Regions from separate parts of the Nonomuraea sp. N2-4H genome, predicted to be linked through region 1. Evidence: riboswitches for the same ligand, from Rfam matches in the RefSeq annotation. Region 1 holds a riboswitch; the other holds the start of a gene.
What was found. A riboswitch is a leader RNA that binds a small molecule or an ion and turns the genes downstream of it on or off. The one in region 1 is predicted to bind cyclic di-AMP.
Positions count from the first base shown of each region.

Region 2: it holds a riboswitch for cyclic di-AMP, as region 1 does, so the genes downstream of both, WBK31_RS01840 (hypothetical protein) here and WBK31_RS09900 (glycoside hydrolase family 25 protein) in region 1, are expected to answer to the same signal.

Region 1 covers NZ_CP147987.1:2,180,177-2,185,759, forward strand. The annotation lists gene WBK31_RS09875 (helix-turn-helix domain-containing protein) at 1-244, shown strand, start outside; gene WBK31_RS09880 (DUF5753 domain-containing protein) at 187-717, shown strand; gene WBK31_RS09885 (DUF397 domain-containing protein) at 755-937, shown strand; gene WBK31_RS09890 (SDR family NAD(P)-dependent oxidoreductase) at 1,091-1,843, opposite strand; gene WBK31_RS09895 (SDR family oxidoreductase) at 1,988-2,740, shown strand; gene WBK31_RS09900 (glycoside hydrolase family 25 protein) at 2,925-3,668, opposite strand; cyclic di-AMP (ydaO/yuaA leader) riboswitch at 3,680-3,825, opposite strand; partial or broken gene WBK31_RS09905 (malate:quinone oxidoreductase) at 4,014-4,517, opposite strand; gene WBK31_RS09910 (FAD-dependent oxidoreductase) at 4,530-5,216, opposite strand; gene WBK31_RS09915 (hypothetical protein) at 5,402-5,583, shown strand, end outside.
Region 2 covers NZ_CP147987.1:395,000-400,582, reverse strand. The annotation lists gene WBK31_RS01865 (DUF885 domain-containing protein) at 1-27, opposite strand, end outside; gene WBK31_RS01860 (DUF4032 domain-containing protein) at 50-1,405, shown strand; gene WBK31_RS01855 (NAD(P)H-binding protein) at 1,598-2,215, opposite strand; gene WBK31_RS01850 (helix-turn-helix domain-containing protein) at 2,270-2,638, shown strand; gene WBK31_RS01845 (alpha/beta fold hydrolase) at 2,791-3,636, opposite strand; gene WBK31_RS01840 (hypothetical protein) at 3,874-4,473, opposite strand; cyclic di-AMP (ydaO/yuaA leader) riboswitch at 4,667-4,808, opposite strand; gene WBK31_RS01835 (DUF5302 domain-containing protein) at 4,977-5,189, opposite strand; gene WBK31_RS01830 (MDR family MFS transporter) at 5,226-5,583, opposite strand, start outside.

The DNA.
Region 1 (5,583 bases):
CAGCGTCTCGCAGAAGGACATCGAGCAGCTGCTCGATGTGTACGACGCGACCGACAGCCAGCGCGAACGCCTCCTCGCGCTGGCCGGCAAGACCCAGACCCCGCAGTCGTGGCGCGCCTATCCGGCGCCGACCCAGGAGTACCTGTCCTTCCTCGACGTCGAGAGGGTCGCCGACTCGATCCGGCAGTGGGAGGTGGGGGTGGTGCCGGCGTCTTTCAGACAGAGGCGTACGCCAGGCATCTGATCAAGAGCTGGCGCGATATCGACCCGACGCTGACGCCCCTCCAGATCGAGGACCGCGTCGCCATCAGATTGGCCCGCCAGAAACGCTTCTTGCCCCCTGAATCCGCACAAATCTGGATAATTATGGACGAATCTATCCTTTTGCGGACCGTTGGCGGGCCGGAGGTGATGGCCGAGCAGCTGCGGCAGCTTGTTGACTTCTCGCTACTGCCCAATGTGAAGCTTCAGGTTGCGCCGCTCAGTCGCCCTCGGGGGGTGTTCGAGGAATCCTTCACGCTGCTCAACTTGGATCGCAACAACCCGTTGGAGCAGTGCCTGGTCTATATTGACCACAATCTCACCAGCCAGTTTCTGCTGGACGAGCAGCGCTCGGTCTACTTCGAGAAGATGTTCGACCACTTCCGTGAGCTGGCACTGGATCCCGAGGAGAGCCGTCAGGCCATCCATAAAGAATTGGAGAAGTTGCAGGTGTGACGCCTGAGGCGGTGAGGCGGCAGGCTATATTCCCCGCATGCAAGATCAGTGGACGCGCTCCAGCTTCTGCGGGCACAACGGCAACTGCGTTGAGGTTCGCCGGCTGGATGACGATATGGTCGCCATTCGCGACAGCAAGAACCCTGGCCAGCAGCCTCTCGTGGTGACGGCCAGCGCGTACCGCCAGTTCATCGAGAGGGTGAAGCGCGGAGACGCTTGAAGCGTCCACCGGCAGTACTGACGACCTTGGCCGCTTGCGCAGCCGGTCCCCGGGCGAGGGGCCGGCTGCTTGACGTTGTGCCCCAGCCCGGCGGCCGGGCCCAGCCGCCCGGCTCCGGGAGCCGGGTCCGGGAACTGTGCCCGGCGGGTGGGCCTACGTGAGGGCCAAACCGCCGTCTACGGCGATGATCTGGCCGGTGATCCAGGCGGCGTTCGGGGCGGCGAGGTGCACGATCCAGGCGGCCACCTCTTCGGGCGTGCCGCGGCGGCCGAGGGGGATGCGGGCGGCCTCGTCCTTCTTGATCTGCTCGACGACTTCGGCGGGCAGTCCGGCGGCGCTCAGCGCCTCGCTCTCCGTGGGGCCGGGGGCGACGGCGTTCACGCGGATGCCGTCGGCGGCCAGCTCCAGGGCCCAGCTCCGGGTGAGCTGCTCGATCGCGGCCTTCGAGGCGGCGTAGTGGGCGGCGCCCGGCAGGGGGCGGTGGCCGTACGTGCTGGAGACGTTGACGATCGTGCCCCGGGTGTCGCGCAGGTGCGGCAGGGCGGCGTGGGCGAGCAGGCTGGGCGCGGTGACGTTCAGCGCGAGCAGGGCGGTGACGCGGTCGGCGTCGGTGTCGGCCAGCGGCATGATCGCCGTGCCTCCGGCGTTGTTGACCAGTATGTCGAGGCGGCCCCAGCGGCCGATCGCCGCGTCCACCACGGCCTGCGGCGCGCCGGCGGCGGTGATGTCGGCGGGCAGGACGGCGATGCCGGGGTGCCGGGCGGCGGTCTCCTCCAGGGGGCCGGGGCGGCGGCCGGCGGCGAGCACGTGCGCGCCCGCCTCAGCCAGGGCGATCGCGGTGGCCCGGCCGATGCCTGAGCCGGCGCTGGTGACGATCGCCACCCGGGCGTCGAGTTGAGTGGTCATGTGCTCGTTCCTTCGTTCGTTGTCAGTGGGTCTTATGGCCGTCATGCCGCCTGCTGCATGAGCACGCTGGGACTTTGCCGCCGCGAGGGGTTAGCGCCGGGCGCGGAGGGGAGGGTGGCGTGGACCGTTCCGAGGAGGCGCGTCATGAGGGTCGTGGTGGTCGGTGGGACCGGCCTGATCGGATCGAAGCTGGTGAACAGGCTGTCGCGGGACGGCCACGAGGCGCTGGCGGCCTCGCCGCGCACCGGGGTGAACACGCTCACCGGCGAAGGGCTGGCCGAGGCGCTGGAAGGGGCGGAGGTGGTGGTCGACGTGTCGAACGCGCCGTCGTTCGAACCGGCCGCCGTGCTCGGCTTCTTCGAAACCTCCACGGGCAACCTGCTCGCCGCCGAGTCGGAGGCGGAGGTCGGGCACCACGTCGCGCTGTCCATCGTCGGTACCGAACGCTCACCGGACAACGGCTATTTCCGGGCCAAGGTCGCCCAGGAGCGGCTGATCGAGAAGTCGGGCGTCCCGTTCTCGCTGGTGCACGCGACGCAGTTCTTCGAGTTCGTGAAGGGGATCGCCGACGAGGCCGACGATGGGGGAGTGGTGCGGATCGCGCCGGTGCTGTTCCAGCCGATCGCCGGGGACGACGTGGCGGCGGTGCTGTGCGAGGTCGCGGAGGGGCCGCCGCTCAACGGCCGGATGGAGATCGCCGGGCCGGAGCGGGTCAGGATGGACGAGTTCTTCCGCGAGGCGCTGGCCGCCCTGGGCGACCCGCGCGAGGTGGTCGCCGATCCGGACGCTCGCTACTTCGGCAGTGAGCTTGCCGAGCACTCGCTCGTTCCGCTGGGTGAGGCACGGCTCGGCGGGATCCGGTACGGGGATTGGGTCGCCGCCGCTGCCGCCACCTGACGGCCCCCGGATCGTTCACACAGGCCACGAGGAGGCCGCCCGTCTGCGTGCAGAAGCCGCGCGACGGTCCTGTCGTGCAACAGGACCGTCGCGCGGCTTCATGGGCGGGCCCGGCGCGCAGGTCGAGCCCTGGGAGGGTTTCCGCGCCGGGCGTTCAGCGGACCGGCGGGGGAGGGGGTCCGTGTCAGGCGGACTTGCGGCCGAGGGCGCGGAGCTGGTCGGGCGTCAGCGAAGAGACGTTCTGGTCGATCGGCGTTTCGGTGTACTGGTGGATCGTCCAGGTCTTCCAGTCGGCCGGCGGGGTGACCGCGCCCTTGGCCCGGCTGTAGTGGGCGACCCACAGCGGGTACTGCGACAGGCCGTGGCCATAGGTGTTGGCGAAGTTCCAGCCGCTGTAGAAGATCGGCTTGACGCCGGTCTGCTTCTCCACGTACGACAGCCACGCCTTGGCCCAGGCGTTGACCTCTTCGACGGACTTGCCGTCAGTGGTCTCCAGGTCCAGGACCAGAAGGTCGCCAGGCTTGGCGGGCTGGGAGTTCACCGTGGCCAGGAAGTGGTTGGCGTCTGCGATGGGGTCGTTGGCGGGGTGGCCGTAGTGGTACGCGCCGCGCACGATGCCCTTGCTGCCGAGCTCACGCCAGTGCCTGGCGAAGGAGGAGTCGACGAAGTCGGTGCCCTCCGTGGCCTTGATGATGCCGAACTGCGCGGAGCTGGAGCTCCAGTCGTACTGCGGCTCGTAGTGGGAGATGTCGAGACCGTAGGTCAGGGAGCGAGCCTGGTGCTGGGAGGTGTGCTGCGTGGCCTCGTGCGGGGCACCGTGGTCGGCGGTGGAGGCGTGGGCGGTGCCGGTGACGGCGGTGACGGCGGCGAGCACGGCTCCGCCGAGCGCCAGTCCGAGGCGCTTGCGGTTGTCGGCAAGCTTGGGCATGCGGGGTTGACTCCTTGCTTCCATGCCGCCTACCGGGTTAGCTGACGGGTTCGGGACTGGAAGTGCCCTACGGACGCCGCCAGGGGCGGGCGTCCGATTCACCCCGGAAAGGTGGGTCCCCGGTTCCGCGAGAACGCGGATTCGGCGGCCGCACGCCATCGGGAAGGCGTACGGTCCGGTCAAAGATGCGAGGTAACGCGTGGGCGTCCCTCGACCCGCAAAAGTACATAGTTAGCAAAAGTATCCGCAAGCATCCTAAAGGGATTACCTTCGCATTGCGCGAGTTACCCGCCCGTAAGCCCCATGTCGCCGGGGTTTCTGAACAGGTAAAGTTTTTCGCTCTGCTCAGTCCAGGTCCAGCGTCCTGGCCGTCCTGCCGGCCGTCTCCCGCGCCGGCCCGGGCTGGTCGGACAGCACGATCCCGTACGTCGGAACAAGCTCGCGCAAAGCGGGCCGCCAGCCCGGCAGCCGGGCGGGGAAGGCGCGTTCGAGCACGTCCAGCATGATCGCCACGGACGCGGACGCGCCCGGGGATGCGCCGAGCAGGGCGGCCAGCCCGCCGTACGCCGACGTCACCACCTCGGTGCCGAACCCGGCGATCGACCCGCGCCCGTGCACCGGCTTGACCACCTGCACCCGCTGGCCCGCGGTGATCGGCTCCCAGTCGCCCGCCCGCGCCTGCGGGACGAACCCGCGCAGCGCCCGCAGCCGGTCGCGGCCGGTCTGTGCGAGCTGCCCCACGAGGTAGCGCAGCATGTCGCGCTCGGCGTGGGCGGCGCCGAGCAGCGTGGGCAGGTTGCCGGGGGTGATGGAGCCCGGCAGGTCGGTGAGGCGGCCGCGCTTGAGGAAGCGGGGCGAGAACTAGTCGCGTTCGCCCGCCAGGTCGCGCACCCGCAGCCGCCACGACCTGCGGTCACGGGAGAGCGAGCGCACCTCGTGCCCGGTCCGCACCTCGACACCGTCGCGTTCGAGTGCCGCGAACAGCCGCCTGGTCAGCACGCCGTAGTCGACGTCGGTGCCGCCGCGCGAGCGGCACAGCGCCACCTCCTCGCCCGCGGGGCGGCCGGCGAACATCAGCGGCAGCAGCTCCGCCATGGCGTCGCGGTCGCGTACGAGCTCCAGGCCCTCGAAGAGCGGGTGCCCGCGCAGCGCCGCGTGACGCAGCCGCAGGTGCTCGGCCCCGGCCGCGCCCCGGGCGAACGAAAAGTGCGGCACCGGCCGGATGAAGCCCGCCGGATCGCCGAGCGTGCCCTCTTCCACCAGCGTCGCCCAGAGCTGGCGGGAGAGCTGGAACTGCTCGCTGATCCTGATAGCGCCGGTCACGTCGATCGAGCCGTCGCCGGTGAGCGGCGTGTAGTTGAACTCGCACAACCCCCCGTGCCCCGTGCCGGCGTCGTTCCACGCCGACGAGCTCTCCAGGCCGAGGCCGTCGAGCCGTTCCAGCGCCAGCACCGACCAGTCCGGCTGAACGCGGCGCAGCAGCACGCCGAGGGTGGCGCTCATGACGCCGCCGCCGACCAGCACCACGTCGTAGCCCTCGGTGACCACCGCGCGCCGCGCTCCCCACAACTCGTATGACAGGTTTGCTACTTGTATAACGGCCCCCGCGCGCGGCCCGGGATCCGGCGTAGCGTGGATCAAGCAAGTGCCCGCCAGGTTGAGGAGGCGATCACGGTGCACCCGGTCTGTTGACGGCCCCATCCCGGGGCGTCACGGAGCCGAAAGGTGACCGTATGAGCAAGACCGACAAGACCCGGCCCTGGTGGGTGAAGCTGGCCGACGCGCCGATGGTGTACTGCCGGCCCGTTCACGACCACCGCGACGGCGCCTGCACGCTGCCCGAGCGGATCGACCGCGAGAGCGCCTCGCTCTCCCGGCGCCTGAGGGCGACCGATGCGTTCCTGTTCGGTGAGGG
Region 2 (5,583 bases), 1.8 Mb from region 1:
AAAGTACCACTTGAGAAACTCGTCCACCGACGCACAATATCCTGAGGAAATGCCCCTCCAGATCACTGGCGCGCTAGGTGACCCTGACCTGATCCGCCTCCCCTGGGAACTTCCGCTGCAGGACTGGCCGCAGCACCACCTGGTCGATCTGCCGCGCGGCATCTCGCGGCACGTGGTCCGCTTCGCGCGGCTCTCCGGCAAGGTGTACGCGATCAAGGAGATCAGCGAGCGGTACGCCAAGCGCGAATACCAGCTCCTATGGGACCTCGCCAGGCTGGACGCGCCCGCCGTCGAGCCCGTCGCGTACGTCACCGGCCGCGAGAACGGCCTCGACGCCGCGCTCATCACCCGGCACCTGCAGTTCTCGCTGCCCTACCGCGCCGTCATGTCGGGCACCCTGCGCCCCGACACGCTCACCCGCCTGCTCGACGCGCTGGTCGTGCTGCTGGTGCGGCTGCATCTCAACGGCTTCTACTGGGGCGACTGCTCGCTGTCGAACACCCTCTTCAGGAGGGACGCGGGCGCGTTCGCGGCGTACCTGGTGGACGCCGAGACCGGCGAGATGCACCCGATGATCAGCGAGGGGCAGCGGCTCGGCGACATCGACACCGCGCACACGAACATCTTCGGCGAGATGCTCGACCTGGAGGCCGGCGGGCTGCTGCACCCGTCGATCGACCCCATGGAGACCGCCGACGACATCGTCACCCGCTACCACCGCCTCTGGAACGAGCTCAACGAGAGCGAGATCATCGAGGAGGTCGACTGGCACCGCGTCGAGCAGCGCATCCGGCGGCTCAACCTGCTGGGCTTCGACGTCGCCGAGATGATGGTGCGGCGCAAGGTCGGCACCGGACGGCTCATCGTCCGTCCCAAGGTCGTGGACGCCGGACACCACCAGCGGCGGCTGCTCAGGCTGACCGGGCTCGACGTCGAGGAGAACCAGGCCAGGCGGCTGCTCAACGACCTCGACGGCTTCCGCGTCGCCAAGGGGCTGCGCCACGAGGACGAGGCCATCGTGGCGCACCGGTGGCTGGCCGAGGTGTTCCAGCCGACGGTCGAAGCCATCCCGGTGGAGCTGCGCGGCAAGCTGGAGCCCGCGCAGATCTTCCACGAGATCCTCGACCACCGGTGGTACCTGTCGGAGCAGGAGGGCGCCGACGTCGGGCTCGCCAAGGCGGTGGAGTCGTACGTGGAGAACGTCCTCGTGCACAAGCCCGACGAGCAGGCGCTGCTGCCGGACGACGCCGGAGCGCCCGGTGCGACCGGAGCGCTCGACCCCCTCGACGCCACCGATGCGCCCGACACGCCCGACGCCACCGATGCGCCGGACGCGGCCGACACGCCTCACACCGCCGATGCGCCCGACACGGCAGAAGCACCCGACGCATCGGCCGGCAAGTAACCACGAGCCCCGCCGCCGACCGGCCGACCGGCGCGCATGCGAGGTCCGCACTGACCGGCGGCGCGGGCGCAGGGCGCGGCGCGGTCCGGCCGGCGGCACGGGCGCAGGGCGCGCCGCGGTCCGATCGGCGGCACGGGCGCAGGGCGCGCCGCGGTCCGGCCGGTGGCGCGGGCGTGGGCGCGTGGGGCGGGGTCAGTAGGCGACGCCGATGCGCTTGCGCACGTTCTCGTTCTTCTCCAGCTCGTCGGCCACCGCGACCGCGTAGTCCTCGGCGCTGATGAAGCTGCGGCCCTGCTCGTCGCTGAGCAGCGTGTCGCCGCCGACCCTGAACACCCCGGTGCGCTCCCCCGGCGCGATCTCCGCGGCCGGGGAGACGAACGTCCAGTCAAGGTCGTCGATCCCACGGTAGAGGCGCAGCAGGGCGCGCCCGGCCAGCGCCTCCTTCTTGTAGATCTCGGGGAACTCGGGCGTGTCCACCAGGTCCTGGCCCGGAGCGACCTGGAGGCTGCCCGCGCCGCCCACGACGATCAGCCTGCGCACCCCCGCGGTGCGCAGGCCCTCGATGAGCGCCTTGTTGGCCTCCAGGAACGGCCCCTCGGGCTCGGTGCCGTCGCGCGGCGGCGCGATGGCGGTGACCACGGCGTCGTGGCCGGGAGCCAGGCTCGCGGCGTCGTGGATGTCGCCCTTGATGTCACCCTCGGCGGTGCCGCCGCGGCGGCTGACACCGGTCACCTCGTGGCCACGGTTGCGGAGCTCGGCGGCGATGCGCTGACCGATCATGCCGGTCGAGCCAAAGACCAGGATCTTCATGCCGCCAAGAGTATGCATCAGATACTGGTTACTTCATCGTGCTATAAGTACCTCGTGGATACTAAAGGCGACGTCTTCGACCCGAACTGCCCGACCAGGGTGGTTCTCGACCGGATCGGCGACAAGTGGTCGGCCTTGGTGCTGCTCTGTCTCGTCTCGGGGCCGATGCGGTTCACGCAGCTCAGGGAGCGGATCGGCGGTGTCACGCCCAAGGTGCTGACGCAGACGTTGCGTGCGATGGAGCAGGACGGGCTGCTGACCCGCCAGGTGTTCGCGGAGGTGCCGCCGCGCGTGGAGTACACGCTGACCGACCTCGGGCGCTCGCTGCACGGGCCGATCTCGGTGGTGGCGGATTGGGCGGAGCGCAACGTCAACGAGATCATGCGCTGCCGCGAGAAGTACGCGTCGAGCACCGGCAAGTGAAGCCTCAGGGCGACGCGGGCAGGCGTGGAGCGGCGAGTGACGCGGGTGAGCTTGAAACGGCGGCACGGCCGGGCGGGGAGCGGCGGGCGGCGCGGGCAGGCGGGGAGCGGCCGGCGGCCCGGGGCGCAGGGTTGCGGGCCGCCGGCCGGTGGTCAGGCCGAGGTCAGCTTGGTGATCTCGGCGACGATGCCGGGCCAGAGGGCCTTCGGCAGGTCGTGCCCCATCCCCGGGTACGTCACCAGCCGCGCCCCCGGCACCGCCTCCGCCGTGGCGCGGCCGCCGGCCACCGGGATCAGCGGGTCGGCCTCGCCGTGGATCACCAGCGTGGGGACGCGGACGTTCGCCAGCGCCTCCGTACGGTCGCCCGACGCCCTGATCGCCGCGAACTGCCGGGCCGTGCCCGCGGGGTCGAAGCAGCGGTCGTAGGCCAGCCCGGCCCGCTCCCTGACGGCCTCTTCGTCCATCTCGTAGCCCGGCGAGCCGATCGTCGACCAGGTCGCCACCGACTGGTCGATCACCCCGGCGCGGTCCTTCGGCGGCGGGGTGATCAGCGCCGTGATCGCCTCGGGGGTGGGCGGGGCGACGTCGGGTCCCGGCGTGGACATGATCGAGGTGAGCGTCCGCACCCGCTCGGGGTGCCTGATCGCCAGCGTCTGGGCGATCATGCCGCCCATCGAGGCGCCCACGACGTGCGCGGACGGCCAGCCGATGGCGTCCATGAGCGCGGCGGTGTCGTCGGCCATGTCCTCCAGCCGGTACGGCGCGGGCTCCCCCGGCCGGGGCACGCCCGCGTCGTGGAAGTGCGTGGACAGGCCCACGTCGCGGTTGTCGAACCGTACGACGTGGTGTCCCTGCTCCGCGAGGAGCCGGCAGAGCCCTTCGTCCCACTGGATGAGCTGGGCGCCGAGCCCCATGATCAGGAGGAGCGGCCGCCCTGTGGGTGAGCCGAAGCTGTCGTAGGCGATCTCAATGCCGTTTGCGGCTACACGGGTCGTCACGCCGATCAGAATGTCATTCTGGTTGCGGTCCGTAAAGCGGGCATTCGTCCGCCAATAGCGCGCGAAACGCGCGCAGCACGCCGGCGAGCCGCCATGACAGGCCCGCGCCGGATCCGTTGCCGCGAATCGCCGCGCCGGCGCGCGGAGGGGAAGGCACGCCGGCGCGGCGATCGCGCACATCCGCGACGCCGCACGGGGACGGGGACGTGCGCGTCAGCGGACGGCGTGGACGCCGGGTCAGCGCGCGGCGGGTACCGAGCGGCCGCCGGCCTGCTGGTCCTGCTCGTCCTGTTCGGGCGGGGGCGCGGGGTTCCTGTCGCGCCTGGACCAGGCGCCGGTCGAGAACGGCACCGGGTGGTTCTTCTTGCCCACGCCGGGGCCCCACTTGGTGATGACGTACTCGACCTTGATGTGGCCCTGGCCGCCGATGCCGTCGACGTGCAGCGTGTTCGGGTTGAACGTGCCGCCGGTCAGCTCGGCGAACGTCTTGGCGTCGAGGTCGAGCATGATGCCGCGATTGGAGGGCTCGCCGGGACCACGGTCGCCGACGAAGAAGGGCGCCTTCTTGCCCTTGTAGACCACGTATCCCTCGGTCATCAGCGGCCAGCTCGGGCTGGCCGCAAGACCCTTCTGCATGGGCTTGCCGCTGGCCGGCAGCCCCGTGTCACCGGCCCGGCCGGAGCCGTCGTCCCAGAAGTAGGACGCCGTGGTCGAGCCCTTGAGCAGGATCTTTTCGTCTTTGGTGTCGGCATGGGCCGCCGTGCCGGCGATGGTCATGCCGACCGCGCAGCAGGCGGTCAGCGAGGCGAGGGAACGCAGGCCAAAACGGGCAGACATGAAGCAGCTAACCCTTCACGAGGGGACAGGGGGAGTTACGCCGGGCTCTCGGGGGAAATGGGCGCAGCGGGGCAGAGCACCCGCGCGCTACGCGCGGCGCAAATGATGAGCCTGGGGAAGGGGGCCGCTCAGCAGGCGGCCGTCAACACGAAGCGGTCCGCGAGTACGACACGCTGGTGACACATGTGATACGCAATCCTCTCCATCACGCCTACCGGGTTAGCTGACGGGTTCGGGCGGTGGAGTTGCCCTACCGGCCACGGGGGCCGGATTCACCCCAAGGGGAGGGTGGTTCCCCGGTTCCCGAAAGGTTCGGGATTCGGCGCCAGCCGGTCGTCCGTCTTGGGTAAGGACTAGGTCACCGGCTGGTAATGGCGAACACTCTAACGACGGGATCGGACACCCGCAAACGTTTCACCACGAATCGGACAAAAGATCTACCTTCGGCGGGAATGAAATGCGAAAGGGGCACGGCATGCCGTGCCCCTTGGGATTTCGCTTTCTCAGCCGCCGCTCTTACGCCTGAACGATCTCTTGCTGGCGGCCGGACCGTGCGTCCCGTGAATCTTCGATGGATCGAAGCCCCTGCCACCCGCGCCTGAGCCCGCCTGCTGATTGCGCTTGCGTTCGAGCGCCTCGCGGAACTTGCGCTTCATCTCGTCCTCGGGAGTCTCGCTGACTTCCGGCTCCGGTGTATCCGCCATGAGGACCTCCATGGTGTTGGGGATACTGACAGCTTCGCATGGTGCCGTTCATGACGCGAAACCGGCCTCCACCGCGCTCTCCTGCGGCCGGGCAGGCGCTCCCGGGCGGGTGAGCCGCCGGTCCGGCAGGGCGGCCAGCGCGACCAGTGCGATCACCGCGCCCGTCACGCCGAGTGACGGCACGACCAGTGCGGCGGCGGAGGCGTGCGCGGCGGCCTCGCCCGCCACGGGTACGCTCGCGGCGAACTCCGCCGAATACAGCGTGCCGCCGATGGCCAGCGCCACCGAGCCGCCGATCTGCCGGAAGAAGGTCAGGTTCGCCGAGGCGGTACCGAGGTGCCGCGGCTCCACCGACTGCTGCGCGGCCACCGTCAGCCCGGACAGCATCGGCCCCATGCCGAGCCCC